Regions from separate parts of the Streptomyces sp. DSM 106670 genome, predicted to be linked through region 3. Evidence: predicted binding sites of a transcription regulator. Region 3 holds the regulator's gene; each other region holds the start of a gene.
What was found. The regulator HrcA, encoded in region 3, represses chaperone genes, less so after heat shock. The targets are predictions, from matches to a motif close to TTNGCACTCNGNNNNNCNGAGTGCNAA.

Region 1 (6,045 bases), 2.3 Mb from region 3:
GCCTCCGGGTGCCGGGCGTGGCAGATCCGGCGCAGCCCGGAGGCGGTGCCCCGGATCCAGGTCTCTCCGGAGAGCTGGGCGATCACATGGTGGAGGCCGGGCAGCCGGGCGAGACGGCGTTCCAGGCCGGCCCGGTCGCGGGCCCCCTCCAGCAGACCGGAAAGTGCGGCGTCGGGGACCCGGTCCGGGCCGATGAGCACGAGGGCGTCGTCGCCCCGGCGGAGGTGGCTCACCTCGCGGACCAGCGGGCGGGCGAGGATCCAGGGCCGCCCGGATGCGTGGGCGACCACCGTCTCCCCGCCCGCCCCCGGAGGAAGCTGCCCGGCCACCGCCGCTCCCGCCACGCTGTCCGGCAGGACGACGAAGTAGTCACGCAGTTGGCCGGGCATGTTCACCTTCCGGAAGTTCTCGTACGACGCACAGGAAACCGGGGGCCGGATCAGATGATGCGGCGGACCCAGTACTCCTTGTACGAGCCGTAGAAGTAACCGGCGGTCTTCTTCGAAAAGTCGCCCTGCTTGAACAGCGACGGCTTCACGTAAGCCTTCTTCTGCTGCTTCATGACACCTTCCCTTCTGTGCGGTTGACGACCGTTATGCCCAACTGACGTCTGCATAACTGAAGTTATTCGTGCGACTGGTGTTCACCACGTGAACACCAGAGCCATCATGTCCCGCTGCCGATCCGGTACGCATGATTCCGACTTACCGTGCGAAGTTGGCTGGATAGCGTGAGGGCCGAGGCCCAGGCGCAGGGCCGCGCCGGGACGCTCCACGGGGCCTCGGGGCACCGACCGGTCGGCATGTGCAGTCGCACAGCGCCGGGGCGCGGCGAGGCAGTGGACTGGACCAATGGCTGTACGCGGCGGCCGGACCGGGCAGTGAGCTGCCAAGAGAGCCGGCGGCATCCGGCGGAACGAAGGAACCACGGCGGGCGAGGGCCCGGCAGCCCGCGCGGCGGCCCTACCTCACCGGTCGCCGGCGCGCCACCTACATCGCCGAAAACGGATGAACGCGCGGTGCAGCACGGCACCGGGCGCGACAAGTACGCATTCGGCCACAGGCCTGGGGCGTGTCCGCCGGGCCCGCCCTACCGGCCGGCCCGCCCTACCGGCCGCGCAGCCGGTAGCCGCCCCAGGCCGCCGCTCCCGCGCCCAGCAGCAGCGGGATCATGCCGTAGCCGACGACCGTCGAGGAGTGGGCGTACCACCGTCCGCCGTCGAACACCTGGGTCGCGGTGATGGTCTCGGGGTCGTTCCGGCCGTCGTGGTCGGCGAAGAGGATCCTGACGCGCTGGATGTCCGCCGGCTCGGGCGTGCCGTCCACATGGGCGCGCAGCGACTCCAGGGCCACCCTCTTGCGCTCCGCGTCGTTGGCGCGCTGCTGGGCCGGGCTCTCGCCGAAGCAGTGCCAGACGGTCTGCCCCTTCTTCGTACGCGTGTCGTGGCAGTCGATCCGGCCGAAGGTCTCGACCCGCATGCCGAGGGCGCCGGAGAGCCCCGTCCCGGTCACCACGACGAACAGCCCCAGCACGAACAGCACGGCCCCGCCCAGCACGAACGAGGCCCCCTTCCAGTCCTTGGTCATCCCGTCCCCGTCCCCCGTTCTCGCGGCGACCGGTCCACCGGCCCCCCGGCGCATTCTTCCAGCGCGGCCGGGAACGCCACAGGGGCGGCACCTCCGTGAAGGAGGTACCGCCCCTGTGGGACGTACTGCGCACGTACGGGGACGTACGCGGAACTTCGGATCAGGCGGGGAGGCCGGAGCCTCCGTGGCCGATCAGAAGTCCATGTCACCGCCCGGCATGCCACCCGGAGCGGCCGCGCCGGCCTTCTCGGGCTTGTCGGCGATGACGGCCTCGGTGGTGAGGAAGAGCGCGGCGATGGACGCGGCGTTCTGCAGGGCGGAGCGCGTGACCTTCGCCGGGTCGAGAATGCCCTCGGCGATCATGTCGACGTACTCGCCGGTCGCGGCGTTGAGGCCGTGACCGATCGGCAGGTTGCGGACCTTCTCCACGACGACGCCACCCTCGAGACCACCGTTGACGGCGATCTGCTTGAGCGGGGCCTCCAGCGCGAGCTTCACGGCGTTGGCGCCGGTCGCCTCGTCACCCGTGAGGTCGAGCTTCTCGAAGACGGCCGAGGCCTGGAGCAGAGCCACGCCACCACCGGCGACGATGCCCTCCTCGACGGCGGCCTTGGCGTTGCGCACCGCGTCCTCGATGCGGTGCTTGCGCTCCTTGAGCTCCACCTCGGTGGCGGCGCCGGCCTTGATGACGGCCACGCCGCCGGCCAGCTTCGCCAGGCGCTCCTGGAGCTTCTCGCGGTCGTAGTCCGAGTCGGAGTTCTCGATCTCGGCACGGATCTGGTTGACGCGACCCTGAACCTGGTCGCTGTCACCGGCGCCGTCGACGATCGTCGTCTCGTCCTTGGTGATGACGACCTTGCGGGCGCGGCCGAGCAGGTCCAGGCCGGCGTTCTCCAGCTTGAGACCGACCTCCTCGGAGATCACGGTGCCACCGGTGAGGATGGCGATGTCCGCGAGCATGGCCTTGCGGCGGTCGCCGAAGCCCGGGGCCTTGACGGCGACGGACTTGAACGTGCCCTTGATCTTGTTGACGACCAGGGTGGAGAGCGCCTCGCCCTCGACGTCCTCGGCGATGATCAGCAGGGGCTTGCCCGACTGCATGACCTTCTCCAGCAGCGGGATCAGGTCCTTGACGCTGCCGATCTTCGAGTTGACGATCAGGATGTACGGGTCGTCGAGCGACGCCTCCATACGCTCCATGTCGGTGGCGAAGTACGCCGAGATGTAGCCCTTGTCGAAGCGCATACCCTCGGTGAGCTCCAGCTCCAGACCGAAGGTCTGGGACTCCTCGACGGTGATGACGCCTTCCTTGCCGACCTTGTCCATCGCCTCGGCGATCTTGGCGCCGATCTCGGTGTCGGCGGCGGAGATGGAGGCGGTCGAAGCGATCTGCTCCTTGGTCTCCACGTCCTTGGCCTGCTCCAGCAGAGCGGCGGAGACGGCCTCGACGGCCTTCTCGATGCCGCGCTTGAGGGCCATCGGGTTGGCGCCTGCGGCGACGTTGCGCAGACCCTCGCGGACGAGAGCCTGAGCCAGAACGGTGGCGGTGGTCGTACCGTCGCCGGCGACGTCGTCCGTCTTCTTGGCGACCTCCTTGACCAGCTCCGCACCGATCTTCTCGTACGGGTCCTCGAGCTCGATCTCCTTGGCGATGGAAACACCATCGTTGGTGATCGTGGGCGCGCCCCACTTCTTCTCGAGGACGACGTTACGGCCCTTGGGGCCGAGGGTGACCTTGACGGCGTCGGCGAGCTGGTTCATCCCGCGCTCGAGACCGCGCCGTGCCTCCTCGTCGAACGCGATGATCTTGGCCATGTGAAGTGGTCCTCCCGGACAGGGGTGGATTTCTCCGGACCGAGAGGCGCCCGCGACGGACGGCCTGCGTGCGTGGTGGTTCCTTGCCCCACCGCGCCTGCGGGCCTCACCGGCCCGGTCCAAGTTTCTGTCACTCTCACCTGGAGAGTGCTAACGCCAATGATTAGCACTCGACCCCTGCGAGTGCAAGCGTCCCTCGTCGGATGTGGACAGCGGCGGCATCGGATGTGGACGGCGGCGCGCCCCCTCGACCGGGTCACCGGACGCGCGTAGGGCCCGATCCCCTGATCCGGGGTTCGGGCCCTACGTGCGTGAGTGGTGTCGTCGGACGACCGCGCCGAGCTCAGCCGACGGCGAGCTTGACCATGTCGGCCTGGGGCCCCTTCTGGCCCTGCGAGATCTCGAATTCAACTCGCTGACCCTCTTCGAGGGTGCGGTACCCGTCCATCTGGATCGCGCTGTAGTGGACGAAAACATCCGCACCACCGTCGACCGCGATGAAGCCGTACCCCTTCTCCGCGTTGAACCACTTGACGGTGCCCTGAGCCATGCCTAACTCCCCTATTACTGGCCCTTGCACGGGACCGCACTTCGCGGACCCGGGTCGGAACTCACCCTCCGACAGGAGAGGGTGTGCGGCGCCGCAGCGCGTCGACCGCGGCCGAATGTATCCGCCCAACTGCCCTCTGCAACAGGTCAATCGGACGGGAATTCTGGGCGCGGGAGAACACGCGTATATGCGGGTTTGCTGAGATTTACGGGCAAGTCGGGCCAGGCAAAGGGCACTTATGCCGCAAGAGGTTCACGCACTTTGGCTGCTTCTTATCGGGGCCGGGCGCATTCTCATATGCGGGCGGCACGGGCAGCGGATGGGGCTTCCCCAACTGTACCGTGCTCAACCATGCAGAATTGCCCCCTCCGCTTCTCTCGCGGAGGGGGCAACCGTGGTCACACAGAGGTGCGGTGGGGGCCGCCGTGGAGCGGCCCCGGGCGGTTCAGCAGCCGCCGGCGACCGCGGGGATGATCGAGACGCCCGCGCCGTCCGGCGTGGCCGCGTCCAGGCCGCCCTCGAAGCGCACGTCGTCGTCGTTGACGTACACGTTCACGAAGCGGCGCAGCTTGCCCTGGTCGTCCAGGACGCGGGCGGCGATGCCCGGGTGGTCCTTCTCCAGGGACTCGATGACCTCGGAGAGCTTCGCGCCCTCCGCCGGGACCTCGGCCTGGCCGCCCGTGTACGTGCGGAGGATGGTGGGGATGCGGACCTTGACGCTCATGGTGGATGCCCTTCTCTTCCTGCGGTCTGGGGTGGTCAGGCGGAGGCGAGGCCCGCGGCGCGGAACGCGTCCAGGCTCGGCTTGATGGTCGCCGTGGCCTGCGAGGTCGCGGAGACCGCGTCGAGCGTCTTGAGCCCGTCGCCGGTGTTCAGGACGACCGTGGTGAGCGTCGGGTCGATGACGCCGGCCTCGATCAGCTTCTTCGTCACACCGAGCGTCACCCCGCCCGCCGTCTCGCCGAAGATGCCCTCGGTGCGCGCCAGCAACTTGATCGCGTCGACGACCTGCTCGTCGTTCACGTCCTCCACCGCGCCGCCGGTGCGGCGGGCGATGTCCAGGACGTACGGGCCGTCGGCCGGGTTGCCGATGGCCAGCGACTTGGCGATGGTGTTCGGCTTCTGGGGCCGTACGACGTCGTGGCCGGCCTTGAAGGCGGCGGAGACCGGGGAGCAGCCCTCGGCCTGGGCGCCGAAGATCTTGTACGGCTTGTCCTCGACCAGGCCGAGCTTGATCAGCTCCTGGAGCCCCTTGTCGATCTTGGTGAGCTGGGAGCCGGACGCGATCGGGATGACGATCTGGTCGGGCAGCCGCCAGCCGAGCTGCTCGCAGATCTCGTACGCCAGCGTCTTGGAGCCCTCGCCGTAGTACGGGCGGAGGTTGACGTTGACGAAGCCCCAGCCCTCGCCGAGCGGGTCGCCGATGAGCTCGGAGCAGAAGCGGTTGACGTCGTCGTAATTGCCCTCGATGCCGACCAGTTCACCGCCGTACACCGCGGCCATGACGACCTTGCCCTGCTCCAGGTCGTGCGGGATGAACACGCAGGAGCGCAGTCCGGCCCGGGCGGCGGCGGCGCCGACGGCTCCGGCCAGGTTGCCCGTGGAGGAGCAGGAGAGGGTGGTGAAGCCGAAGGCGCGGGCGGCCTCGACGGCGATCGCGACGACGCGGTCCTTGAAGGAGTGCGTCGGGTTGCCGGAGTCGTCCTTGACGTACAGGCCGCCGGTCACGCCCAGCTCACGGGCGAGGTTGTCGGCCTTGACCAGCTTGGTGAAGCCGGGGTTGATGTTGGGCTTCTCCGCGACGTCGGAGGGCACCGGCAGCAGCGGTGCGTAGCGCCAGATGTTGTTCGGACCGGCCTCGATGCGCTTGCGCAGCTCCTCCGGGGAGCCGGTGGGCAGGTCGTAGGCCACTTCCAGCGGTCCGAAACAGGACGCACAGGCGAAAAGGGGGCCGAGCTCGAAACGCTCGCCGCACTCGCGGCAGGAAAGCGCCGCGGCGGGACCGAGGTCCACGGGGGCGGTGGTGGCATTACCTGCAACGGTCTGAACAGCCATGATGGCGGAGGCCCTTTCTCCTCATCTTCCTTGCGACGC
Region 2 (6,045 bases), 2.8 Mb from region 3:
CCGGGATCGTCATGTTCGAGCAGGCGATCGACCTGGTCGACTTCGTCAGCGTCATCGGCGGCGCCGTCAGCCTGGTCATCGGTGCGGCGGTCCTGATCCCGGCCGTCGTCTTCCTCTGCGTCGGCGTCTCCCGGGACCGGAAGGTCCGCACGCTGCTCACCGCCTGGGGCGCGCTGGCGCGCGACCCGGAACGCGACCGGCGGCTGCGGCTGCCCGGGACGAGCCTCACCTGGCTGCTGCTGTCGTTCGGCCTGGGCGCGGTGGGGCTGGCCCTGTGCGTCATCGGGCCCGCGAGCGCCCGGCCCGGCCGGGACACGTACGGGCTGGTCGCCCTGATGATGGGCCTCGGCATGGTCGCCTGGCTGACCGCGCTGATCGGCGCGGTCACGGCCCTGGCGCACCGCCGCTGGGTGGTGGGCGTCCTGATGGGCAGCGGGGCGGAGTCCAACCCCGGGGGTGCGGGGTCGGCGGCCGCGCCGGAGTCCGGGCCCGAACGCCCGCCCTATGTCCGCACCGGCGGGCCCGGCCACCGCTGATCCAGCCCGTCCGGCGTTTGAGGACGGAACCCTTCGCCTGGTGGGCGAGCCCCTTACGGGCCCCGTGGCAGGGGAGACCCTTGTCCGCACCCGGGACGTGCTCGACGGTTCCGTCCTCAAACGCCGGACGGGCTGGGTGGGCCCGCCGGACGGGCCGGGTGGGTCCGCCGGGCGGCGGTCGAAGCGCCCGGCTCACCCCAGCGGGTGGCCGATCAGCATCGTCGGAGCCCCCGCCACCCGGGTCAGGAACACCGTCACCGCGTTCGGTCCGGCGAGCTTCATCCGGCGGCGCAGCTCCTCCGGCTCGACCGCCGAACCGCGCTTCTTGACGGTCAGTACGCCGACCTCCCGCTCCCGCAGCAGCGCCTTCAGCTTCTTCATGTTGAAGGGCAGCCGGTCGGTGATCTCGTACCCGGCGACGTACGGGGAGGAGTACGGCTCGTCGCTCGTGACGTACGCGATCGTCTCGTCCATCAGCCGCCCGCCGCACCGCTCCACGATGTCGGCGACCAGATGGGCCCGGATCACCGCGCCGTCCGGCTCGTACAGATAGCGCCCGACCGGGCCCACCGGCGGGGCGGGCAGCGGGGCCGGGGCGGTCAGGGTCGCCCCGGAGGGCAGCAGCGTGGCCCGGAACGCACCGGGCGCGAAGCCCTCCCCGTACCAGAGCACCGCCTCCTTCACATCGCCGCCGTCCGAGATCCACTCGGCCTCCGCCTCCGGGCCGATCGCCTCGTGCGGGATGCCCGGGGCGATCTTCAGCGCCGCCCTCGGAGCCTTCAGCGCGGCGGCCGTCGCCCAGGACAGCGGCGGTGAGTACGCCTCCGGATCGAAGATCCTGCCCCGGCCGCCGCGCCGGGCCGGGTCCACGAAGACCGCGTCGTACGGGGCGGTGTCGATCTCCGTGACATCGGCGCACCGCACCTCGATCAGCCCGGCAAGGCCGAGCGCCTCGGCGTTGGCGCGGGCCACCTCGGCGGTCAGCGGGTCGCGGTCCACGGCCAGTACGGAGATCCCGGCGCGGGCCAGCGCGATCGCGTCGCCGCCGATGCCGCAGCACAGGTCGGCCACGCTCCGCACGCCGAGCCCGGCGAACCGGGCGGCGCGGTGGGCGGCGACCGAGGTGCGGGTGGCCTGCTCGACGCCGTTGGGCGTGAAGTACATCCGGTGGGCGTCCTCGGCCCCGAACTTCGCCACCGCCCGCTGCCGCAGCCGGGCCTGGCCGAGCGCCGCCGACACCAGCTCCGCCGGGTGCGTACGGCGCAGCCGGGTCGCGGTGGCCAGCTCGTCGGCGGGGTCGTGGTCGCGCAGAGCGGCCAGCAGCCGCTCGCCCTCGGGGGTGCGCAGCGCGGCGAAGGCGGCGCGCGCGGGGTCGTCGGACGGGGCGGCGGGGGTCGATGCGTTCACCCGGTCCATTGTGGCCGGTGTCCCGGTGTGGGCCGGCCGGGGGACGGCGCCGGTCCGCTCGCGGTGTCGGGGCCGGAGACGGGGCGACGGCTGGCAGGATGCGGCGCCATGCAGCTAGTACGACAAAACGAAAAATCAGCCATGAAGCGGCACAGATCGGGCGTCGTCGTGCTGGCGGCCCTGCTGGCCGCCGCCGTCGCCTCCGGATGCGCGGCGGAGACGGGCGCCAGCGGTACGGGAGCCCCCGGCGGACCCGCGAAGCCCGCCGCCGGCCAGCAGGGCGAGGCCGCCCCGCAGGCCGGTCCGGCCCGCGCCCTCGACACCTACGCGGAGGCGCTCAGGAAGAAGCAGGCCGCCCGGGCCGTCGCCGCGAAGAAGTGGGGCCTCGCCAAGACCCCGCTCGCGGCCCCCGAGCCGCCGAAGACGAAGCCGGTCATCACCACCCGCAAGGGCTTCGAGGTCCGGGACGACAAGGGGCTGCCGCCCGTCTTCACCACCGTCCCCACCAAGGAGAAGATCGTCTTCCTGACGATGGACGACGGGGCGGAGAAGGACCCCGAGCTGCTGCGGATGATGACCGAACTCTCCATCCCGTACAGCGCGTTCCTCAGCGACTACGTCACCAGCGACGACTACGGCTACTTCAAGAAGATGCAGCAGCGCGGGGTGACCATCAGCAACCACACCCTCAACCACCGCTATCTGCCCGGCCTCTCCTACGCCGAGCAGAAGCGGGAGATCTGCGGCCAGCAGGAGAAGATCCTCAAGCACTACGGGAAGCGGCCGACCCTCTTCCGCCCGCCCTACGGCAACTACAACCGCGACACGCTCGTCATCGCCAAGTCCTGCGGGATCACCGCCGTACCGCTGTGGTCCTCCGAGGCCTTCCCCGACCACATGGAGTGGCGCGAGTGGGACCGGGACCTGCACCCCGGCGACATCGTCCTCACCCACTTCCGGGGCAAGGGGGACTGGAAGGGCTCGATGCCCGACATGATCCGCCGGGTCATGAAGACCATCACGGACAAGGGGTACGCGGTGGCGAAGCTGGAGGACTACGTCTGACCGGAGCCCTTCCCCGCACACCGGCCGCGAATGCGCGCTCAGCCTCCGCTGCGCGCGCATTCGTCGTTGCCGCCGCCGCTGCGGCAGGGCGGGGAGTTCCAGGTGGGAGCCGGTTCCGGAGCCTCCCGGCCGCTTCCCTGCACGGCGGACGCCAGGACCGTGACGCCCAGCGCCACCGCGACCACCACCTGCGTCCCGCCGGACCAGTACCACCCGCTCCGCAGCAGCCCCACGGCGACGCAGGCGACCAGGAGGGTCAGGACGACCAGAACGACGATCGGCGTCCAGTCCGTGCCTGGGTCCGCGGGCGGAGGCGCGGACACCTTGCCCTCGGCCGCCCCGCGCGACCGCGCCAGGCCCCGCAGCCCCAGCCACAGCGCCAGCAGCGCACCGAGCGCCACCTCCGCGACCACCAGCAGCAGGCCCGCCAGCAGATCCGCGCACCCGCCCGGCTCCGGCGACTGCCGCCGCGATGCGGCTCTCTCGGCGGGGCGTCCCGGCAGGCGGCTCTCGGCAGGCGTCATCTCCGTACCGTCGTACGGAACACCGCGCTCCGTCCCCACGTTGTCCGGACGGTGACCCGACGGAGCCCTGATCGAGCCTCGATCGGGACGGCGCGAGGGTGGTGAATTGGCACTCCGCTTGACCGAGTGCTAATCGCGGTCATAGTCTCGGGTCTGGCACTCCCCACTGGAGAGTGCCAGCACCACCTTTGCGCGACAGGGCAGGTCCGGCACCCGCGACGACGGATCGGTCTGGTCGCCGCCCACAGACTGTTAAACCCCGTGAGATCTCCGAAGGGGGAGACCGGATCGTGTCGACCACCAGCTCCAAGGTTGCGATCAAGCCGCTCGAGGACCGCATTGTGGTCCAGCCGCTCGACGCCGAGCAGACCACGGCTTCCGGCCTGGTCATTCCGGACACCGCGAAGGAGAAGCCCCAGGAGGGCGTCGTCCTCGCCGTGGGCCCGGGCCGCTTCGAGAACGGCGAGCGGCTTCCGCTCGACGTCAAGACCGGCGACGTCGTCCTGTACAGCAAGTACGGCGGCACCGAGGTGAAGTACAGCGGCGAGGAGTACCTCGTCCTCTCGGCCCGCGACGTCCTCGCGATCGTCGAGAAGTAACTCACCCACGTTTGCTTGTGTTCTGCGCCCCTGGCCCCCTGCGAAATAACTAGCCGGGCGGCGAGGGGCGCAGTTCATTTTGAGAGGGATACAGCCCATGGCGAAGATTCTGAAGTTCGACGAGGACGCCCGTCGCGCCCTTGAGCGCGGCGTCAACAAGCTTGCCGACACGGTCAAGGTGACGATCGGCCCCAAGGGCCGCAACGTCGTCATCGACAAGAAGTTCGGCGCTCCCACCATCACCAACGACGGTGTCACCATCGCGCGCGAGGTCGAGCTCGACGACCCGTACGAGAACCTCGGTGCCCAGCTCGTCAAGGAGGTGGCGACCAAGACCAACGACGTAGCGGGTGACGGCACCACCACCGCGACCGTCCTGGCCCAGGCGCTCGTCCGCGAGGGTCTGCGCAACGTCGCCGCCGGCGCCTCCCCGGCCGCCCTGAAGAAGGGCATCGACGCCGCCGTCAAGGCCGTGTCCGAGGAGCTCCTCTCCACGGCCCGCCCGATCGACGACAAGTCCGACATCGCCGCCGTGGCCGCGCTCTCCGCGCAGGACACCCAGGTCGGCGAGCTCATCGCGGACGCGATGGACAAGGTCGGCAAGGACGGTGTCATCACCGTCGAGGAGTCCAACACCTTCGGTCTGGACCTGGAGTTCACCGAGGGCATGGCCTTCGACAAGGGCTACCTGTCCCCGTACATGGTGTCCGACCAGGAGCGTATGGAGGCCGTCCTCGACGACCCGTACATCCTGATCCACCAGGGCAAGATCGGCTCGATCCAGGAGCTGCTGCCGCTCCTGGAGAAGGTCATCCAGGCCGGCGCCTCCAAGCCGCTCCTGATCATCGCCGAGGACGTCGAGGGCGAGGCGCTCTCCACTCTCGTCGTCAACAAGATCCGTGGCACCTTCAACGCCGTCGCGGTGAAGGCCCCGGGCTTCGGCGACCGCCGCAAGGCCATGCTCGGCGACATCGCCACCCTCACCGGTGCGACCGTCATCGCCGAGGAGGTCGGCCTCAAGCTCGACCAGGCCGGTCTGGACGTGCTCGGCACCGCCCGCCGCGTCACCGTCTCCAAGGACGACACGACCATCGTCGACGGCGGTGGCAACACCGAGGACGTCAAGGGCCGCGTCAACCAGATCAAGGCCGAGATCGAGTCCACGGACTCCGACTGGGACCGCGAGAAGCTCCAGGAGCGCCTCGCGAAGCTGGCCGGCGGCGTGTGCGTCATCCGCGTCGGCGCCGCCACCGAGGTGGAGCTCAAGGAGAAGAAGCACCGCCTCGAGGACGCCATCTCCGCCACCCGCGCCGCGGTCGAGGAGGGCATCGTCTCCGGCGGTGGCTCCGCCCTCGTCCACGCCGTGAAGGTCCTGGAGGGCAACCTCGGCAAGACCGGCGACGAGGCCACCGGTGTCGCGGTCGTCCGCCGCGCCGCCGTCGAGCCGCTGCGCTGGATCGCCGAGAACGCCGGCCTGGAGGGTTACGTCATCACCTCCAAGGTCTCCGAGCTCGACAAGGGCCAGGGCTTCAACGCCGCCACCGGCGAGTACGGCGACCTGGTCAAGGCCGGCGTCATCGACCCGGTCAAGGTCACCCGCTCCGCCCTGGAGAACGCCGCGTCCATCGCGTCGCTGCTGCTCACGACCGAGACCCTGGTCGTCGAGAAGCCGGCCGAGGAAGAGGCCGACGCCGGTCACGGCGGCCACGGCCACTCCCACTAGTACGGCCCCGTACCTTCCGGTACGGCCGAGGCCCGGTACCCCCGTCGCTGGGGCACCGGGCCTCGGTGCGTTCCGGGCGGCCTACGCCCTGCGCGCCAGGTCGTCCGGGGTGACCGGGTCCGCGAACGGCAGCCCGCTCGCGTACCGCGCCACCTCGTCCAGCGCGCAGTCCGCCAGCCGGTGGATCTCGT
Region 3 (6,045 bases):
GTGCGGACGAACAGCGGGTTGGTGAGGGCCTGCTTGTGCAGCAGGTGCGCGCCGGACTCGGGGCAGATCAGGAAGGCGGTGCCGAGCTGGGCGGCGTCCGCGCCGGCCGCGAGGGCGGCGGCGATCTGGGAGCCGCGCATCAGGCCGCCGGTGGCGACGATCGGGATCTGCACGGTCTCGCGGACCTGGGCGAGGAGGGAGAGCAGTCCGGTGCCGGTCTGGTCGAGCTGCGGGTCGTCGCGGTGGGTGGACTGGTGGCCGCCCGCCTCGACGCCCTGGACGCAGACGGTGTCGGCGCCCGCCCACTGGGCGCTCTGGGCCTCCTCGGCCGAGGTGACCGTGACGACGGTGTGCGTACCGGCGCGGGCGAAGGCGTCGAGGGTGTCGCGGGTGGGGCAGCCGAAGGTGAACGAGACCACCGGGACCGGGTCCTCCAGCAGGATCGCGACCTTGGCCTCGTAGCCGTCGTCGCCGCTGCTGTCCGGGTCGCCGAGCGGGGTCTCGTACCAGGCGGCTTCGCCGGCGAGCTGGTGGCGGTAGACCTCGACGGCGCTGGGGTCGGCGAGGGCGGGCTGCGGCATGAAGAGGTTGACGCCGAACGGTCCGCCGGTGAGCCTGCGCAGCTGCTTGATCTCGTTGTACATCCCGTCCGCCGTTTTGTATCCGGCGGCCAGGAATCCGAGCCCGCCGGCCTCGGCGACGGCGGCGGCGAGCTGGGGTCCGGACGCGCCGCCCGCCATGGGGGCCTGCACGATCGGATACCGGCAGAGATCGGTCAACTCGGAGGACATGACCGCATCGTGCCACGTTCCGTGCACGGGGCCGAATCAGCCAGCCTGCGGCCTGACCGGTTCTCCCGCCCTACGCCGCACCGCCCGCCGGTAGGGAACCGGCGGGCGGTGCGGTGAAAGGCAGAAAGCGGTTCAGCGGCCGTTGAACGCGTCCTTCAGACGGGAGAAGAGGCCCTGCTGACCTGGCTGGAATTGACCCAAGGGCCGTTCCTCGCCGCGGAGCTTGGAGAGCTCCCGCAGCAGCCGTTCCTGCTCGGGGTCGAGCTTGGAGGGGGTCATCACCTCGACGTGCACGATCAGGTCGCCCCGGCCGCCGCCGCGCAGATGCGTGATCCCGCGCCCGTGCAGCGGCACGGACTGGCCGGACTGGGTGCCGGGCCGGATGTCGATCTCCTCCAGGCCGTCCAGCGTCTCCAGCGGGCACTTGGTGCCGAGGGCCGCGGCCGTCATGGGGATGGTGACCGTGCAGTGCAGATCGTCGCCGCGCCGCTGGAAGACGGCGTGCGGCAGCTCGTGGATCTCCACGTACAGATCGCCGGGCGGGCCGCCGCCGGGGCCGACCTCGCCCTCTCCGGCGAGCTGGATACGGGTTCCGTTGTCGACGCCCGCCGGGATCTTGACCGTGAGCGTGCGCCGCGAGCGGATGCGGCCGTCGCCGGCGCACTCCGGGCAGGGGGTGGGCACGACGGTGCCGAAGCCCTGGCACTGCGGGCAGGGCCGCGAGGTCATGACCTGGCCCAGGAAGGACCGGGTGACCTGCGAGACCTCACCGCGGCCGCGACACATGTCACAGGTCTGGGCGGAGGTGCCGGGGGCCGCGCCCTCGCCGCTGCAGGTGTTGCAGACGACGGCCGTGTCGACCTGGATGTCCTTGGTGGTGCCGAAGGCCGCCTCGTTGAGGTCGATCTCCAGCCGGATCATGGCGTCCTGGCCGCGCCGGGTGCGCGAGCGGGGCCCGCGCTGTGCGGCGTTGCCGAAGAACGCGTCCATGATGTCGGAGAAGTTGCCGAAGCCGCCGGCTCCGAAACCGCCCGCGCCACCGCCGCCTCCGCCGTTCGCGGAGAGCGGGTCGCCGCCGAGGTCGTAGACCTGCTTCTTCTGCGGGTCCGAGAGCACCTCGTAAGCGGCGTTGATCTCCTTGAACCGCTCCTGGGTCTTCGGGTCCGGGTTGACATCCGGGTGCAGCTCGCGAGCGAGCCGACGGAATGCCTTCTTGATCTCGTCCTGAGATGCGTCGCGGCGCACGCCGAGTACGGCGTAGTAGTCCGTGGCCACTTACGACTCCGCCAGGATCTGTCCGACGTAACGTGCCACTGCGCGTACCGCTCCCATCGTTCCGGGGTAGTCCATGCGGGTCGGTCCGACCACGCCGAGTTTGGCGACTGCCTCGTCGCCCGAACCGTAGCCGACCGCGACGACGGACGTGGAGTTGAGCCCCTCGTGGGCGTTCTCGTGCCCGATCCGTACGGTCATGCCGGAGTCCGTGGCCTCACCGAGCAGCTTCAGCAGGACGACCTGTTCCTCCAGTGCTTCCAGCACCGGCCGGATCATCACCGGGAAGTCGTGTCCGAAGCGGGTGAGGTTGGAGGTGCCGCCGATCATCAGCCGCTCCTCCGTCTCCTCGACCAGGGTTTCGAGGAGGGTGGAAAGGACGGTGGAGACCGTCCCCCGGTCCTCGCTGTCGAAGGATTCCGGCAGCTCCTGCACCAAGCGCGGGACATCCGCGAAGCGGCGTCCGACGACCCGGCTGTTGAGCCGGGCCCGCAGATCCGCGAGCGATGCCTCGCCGAACGGCGCAGGGCAGTCGATCATACGCTGTTCGACCCGGCCGGTGTCCGTGATCAGGACGAGCATCAGCCGGGCGGGGGCGAGCCCCAGCAGCTCCACGTGCCGCACCGTGGAGCGGGTCAGCGAGGGGTACTGCACGACGGCGACCTGCCGGGTCAGCTGCGCGAGCAGCCGCACCGTCCGGCCGACCACGTCGTCGAGGTCGACCGCGCCGTCGAGGAAGTTCTGGATGGCCCGGCGCTCGGGCGAGGAGAGCGGCTTGACGCCCGCGAGCTTGTCGACGAAGAGGCGGTACCCCTTGTCGGTGGGGATGCGCCCCGCGCTCGTGTGCGGCTGGGCGATGAAGCCCTCGTCCTCCAGCACCGCCATGTCGTTGCGGACGGTGGCCGGGGAGACTCCCAGCCGGTGCCGCTCGGTGAGCGCCTTGGAGCCGACGGGCTCCTCGGTGCCGACATAGTCCTGGACGATGGCGCGCAGCACTTCGAGTCTGCGTTCGCTGAGCATCGCGCACACCTCCAGCTGTGTTTCTCCGGATCTCTCCGGTGTCCGGCTGGCACTCGGTACGTACGAGTGCCAGCGATCCCGTCGTCAGTGTACGGGGGTGGGGTGGGGCCGGGGCAAGGGCGACCGGCCACGCTCCCACAGGACCGCGCAGGTCGTTGCCGATAGCGTCCTGGTATGGACGTCGCTTGGGAAGACTTCGGCTGGGAGCGGTTGGGCAACGGTATCGGCAGGCGGCGGCTGCCCGGCTGGGACGCCACCGCCGGGCTGGTCGCCGGGCCGGACGGGGTGCTGCTGTACGACACGGGCGCGACCCTGCGCGAGGGCGTGGAGCTGCGCCGGCAGGCGGAGGCGCTGCTGGGGCGGAGGGTGACGCATATCGCACTGAGCCACCCGCACTTCGATCATGTGCTGGGCACCGCCGCGTTCGCCGGGGCGCAGGTGTACGGGGCGGTGGGCGTCGGGGCGCTGCTGCGGGACGGGGCGGAGCAGCTGTGCGCCTCGGCGGTGCGCCACGGGGTCACGGAGGACGAGGCGGCCCGGTCGGCGGACACGCTGGTGGCCCCGCACCACGAGGTGTGCGGCGACTGGACGCTCGACCTGGGCGGCGGCCGTCAGGTGCTGCTGGCGAACGTGGGTCCGGGGCACAGCGGCCATGACCTCGCGGTGCTGGTGCCGGGTTCGGACGGCGGGCCTCCGGTGGTGTTCTGCGGTGATCTGGTGGAGGAGTCGGGCGAGCCGCAGGCGGGCTCGGACGCGATCGCCTCGCGCTGGCCGGCCGCGCTGGAGCGGCTGCTGGCGCTGGGCGGCGAGGACGCGCTGTACGTACCGGGGCACGGGGCCGTGGTGGACGCGGCCTTCGTCCGGGCGCAGCGGGCGGCGCTGGCGGAGCGGTTCGCGGTGGCGTGAGGATCTTCGCGGTGGCGTGAGGATCTTCGGGGCGGGGTGAGGTTCTTCGCGGCGGCGGGCGGATTATCGTCGGGCCATGCGCAGCTACCAGCCGGACCTGACCCCGCCGTGGAAGCGGTCCGCCCCCGTGCCCGAGGTGCCCGCCGAACCCGATCTGGTCGTGGAGGAGGTCGCCACCGGCTTCTGCGGTGCGGTGATCCGCTGCGAGAAGACGGCGCAGGGTCCGACGGTGACCCTGGAGGACCGGTTCGGCAAGCACCGGGTGTTCCCGATGGAGCCGCGCGGCTTCCTGCTGGAGGGCAAGGTCGTCACGCTGGTGCGCCCGGGCCCCGGCGGTCCCGTGCGCCCCACCCGTACGGCTTCCGGTTCGGTGGCGGTGCCCGGGGCGCGGGCCCGGGTGGCGCGGGCCGGGCGGATCTATGTGGAGGGCCGGCACGACGCGGAGCTGGTGGAGCGGGTGTGGGGCGACGACCTGCGGATCGAGGGCGTGGTCGTGGAGTACCTGGAAGGGGTCGACGACCTTCCGGCGATCGTCGGGGAGTTCGCGCCGGGGCCCGACGCCCGGCTGGGGGTGCTGGTGGACCATCTGGTGCCCGGCTCCAAGGAGTCCCGGATCGCGGCGCAGGTGACCGGTGACCATGTGCTGGTGGTGGGGCATCCGTACATCGACGTGTGGGAGGCGGTGAAGCCGTCCTCGGTGGGGATCGACGCCTGGCCGGTGGTGCCGAGGGGGCAGGACTGGAAGACCGGCGTGTGCCGGGCGCTGGGGTGGCCGGAGAACACCGGGGCGGCCTGGCAGCACATCCTGTCGAAGGTCCGCAGCTACAAGGACCTGGAACCCCAACTCCTGGGCCGGGTAGAGGAATTGATCGATTTCGTCACCCTTCCGGACTGATGTCCCCGGGCTGAGGCCCGTCCGTCCCGGATGATCATGCGCCGATCCCTGGGAATGCCTGCGTCCCACACGCACCATCGGTTAGTGAGAGGGAAGAACGGGCAGGCGGTTCACGGGCCGAAGGGTTCGAGGGAGCCGATGGGTCCACGGGGGAAGGACACGGGGCGATGGCGCGCGAGGTCTGGCGGGACAGTGCGGACAACGAGGCGGCCTCGGCCGTCTTCCACCTGATGCAGCAGCTGATCGACCGGTACCGGGTCAACCGGCCGGTGATGCCGCTCGTGGTGGCCCAGGCGGCGGACGCCGGGGCCGGGCCGGAGATCGACGCCCGGGTGGAGCGGGTCGTCCACCAGGTGCACCGGGCCAACGAGTTACGCCGGGTGCCGGTGCGGCTGCTGGACGGCGAGGGCGCCACCCCGTACGAGGCGGCGCTCGACATGGTGCGCACGCTCTCCGAGAAGCCGTGGGAGACCCGCGAGAACACCCAGTACAAGACCTTCTCCTTTCCCCGCTCCCGGCTGCTCGGGGCGATCGAGCAGGCCACCGCGACGGTGGTCGAGCAGTCGCACGGCAACACCTCCGAGGTGCGCGAGGAAAGGATTCTGGAGCAGCTGAGCCGGCTGCGCTGGCGGTCCGGCCGGCCGCGCCGGGGCAGCTGGTGGGAGTCGCTGCGGGAGTCGGTGCGGCCCGAGACGTTCGTCGGCGCGCTCTTCATCGCCCTGCTCAGCGTGCTGCTCGGCGAGATCGACTGGCTGCTGACGGCCCTGGTGGCGGCCGTCGCGCTGCTCGGGCTCGCCGTGGTGGGCCTGGCGAGCCGGGCCGCGCCGCCGCTGCTGTGGCTGCGCCGGGCCAGCCGCTGGTTCGCCACCACCTCGTCGCTGGCCGCGTCCAGCACCGGTTATCCGTCGGACGGCTGGTCGTGGTTCTCGCCGAGCGGTTCCTGGCGGGTGATCCGGGCGCGGGCGGCGGCGGTCGCGGAGCGGGTGGCGGACGCGGGGGCGGGCGACGAGCACGCGCGCCAGTTCCATCTGGAGCTGCGGGTGCAGGCGCTGCTGGAGGACCTGCGGCACAACTACCGCCCGCACTCCCTGGACTGGCGGCGCAGCAAACGCACGGTCCCGCCGGTGGTGTTCCTGCCCCGGGCCACCCAGGACAACGGCG

Region 1: the regulator HrcA is predicted to act here: its motif matches at 3,565-3,591, upstream of groL (chaperonin GroEL).
Region 2: the regulator HrcA is predicted to act here: its motif matches at 3,639-3,665, upstream of groES (co-chaperone GroES).

The regions. Positions count from the first base shown of each region.
Region 1 covers NZ_CM147704.1:4,654,793-4,660,837, reverse strand. The annotation lists gene ACSMXR_RS20570 (asparagine synthase-related protein) at 1-389, opposite strand, end outside; gene ACSMXR_RS20565 (keywimysin-related RiPP) at 440-562, opposite strand; gene ACSMXR_RS20560 (hypothetical protein) at 1,107-1,586, opposite strand; gene groL (chaperonin GroEL) at 1,779-3,401, opposite strand; gene ACSMXR_RS20550 (cold-shock protein) at 3,745-3,951, opposite strand; gene ACSMXR_RS20545 (MoaD/ThiS family protein) at 4,397-4,675, opposite strand; gene thrC (threonine synthase) at 4,711-6,006, opposite strand; SAM riboswitch class I at 6,025-6,045, opposite strand, start outside.
Region 2 covers NZ_CM147704.1:5,144,049-5,150,093, forward strand. The annotation lists gene ACSMXR_RS22945 (hypothetical protein) at 1-536, shown strand, start outside; gene ACSMXR_RS22950 (THUMP-like domain-containing protein) at 729-1,952, opposite strand; gene ACSMXR_RS22955 (polysaccharide deacetylase family protein) at 2,085-3,008, shown strand; gene ACSMXR_RS22960 (DUF6234 family protein) at 3,047-3,532, opposite strand; gene groES (co-chaperone GroES) at 3,823-4,131, shown strand; gene groL (chaperonin GroEL) at 4,229-5,854, shown strand; gene ACSMXR_RS22975 (hydroxyacid dehydrogenase) at 5,936-6,045, opposite strand, start outside.
Region 3 covers NZ_CM147704.1:2,365,462-2,371,506, forward strand. The annotation lists gene ACSMXR_RS10545 (nitronate monooxygenase) at 1-791, opposite strand, end outside; gene dnaJ (molecular chaperone DnaJ) at 924-2,066, opposite strand; gene hrcA (heat-inducible transcriptional repressor HrcA) at 2,067-3,083, opposite strand; gene ACSMXR_RS10560 (MBL fold metallo-hydrolase) at 3,258-3,989, shown strand; gene ACSMXR_RS10565 (DUF3097 domain-containing protein) at 4,066-4,884, shown strand; gene ACSMXR_RS10570 (type 1 periplasmic-binding domain-containing protein) at 5,052-6,045, shown strand, end outside.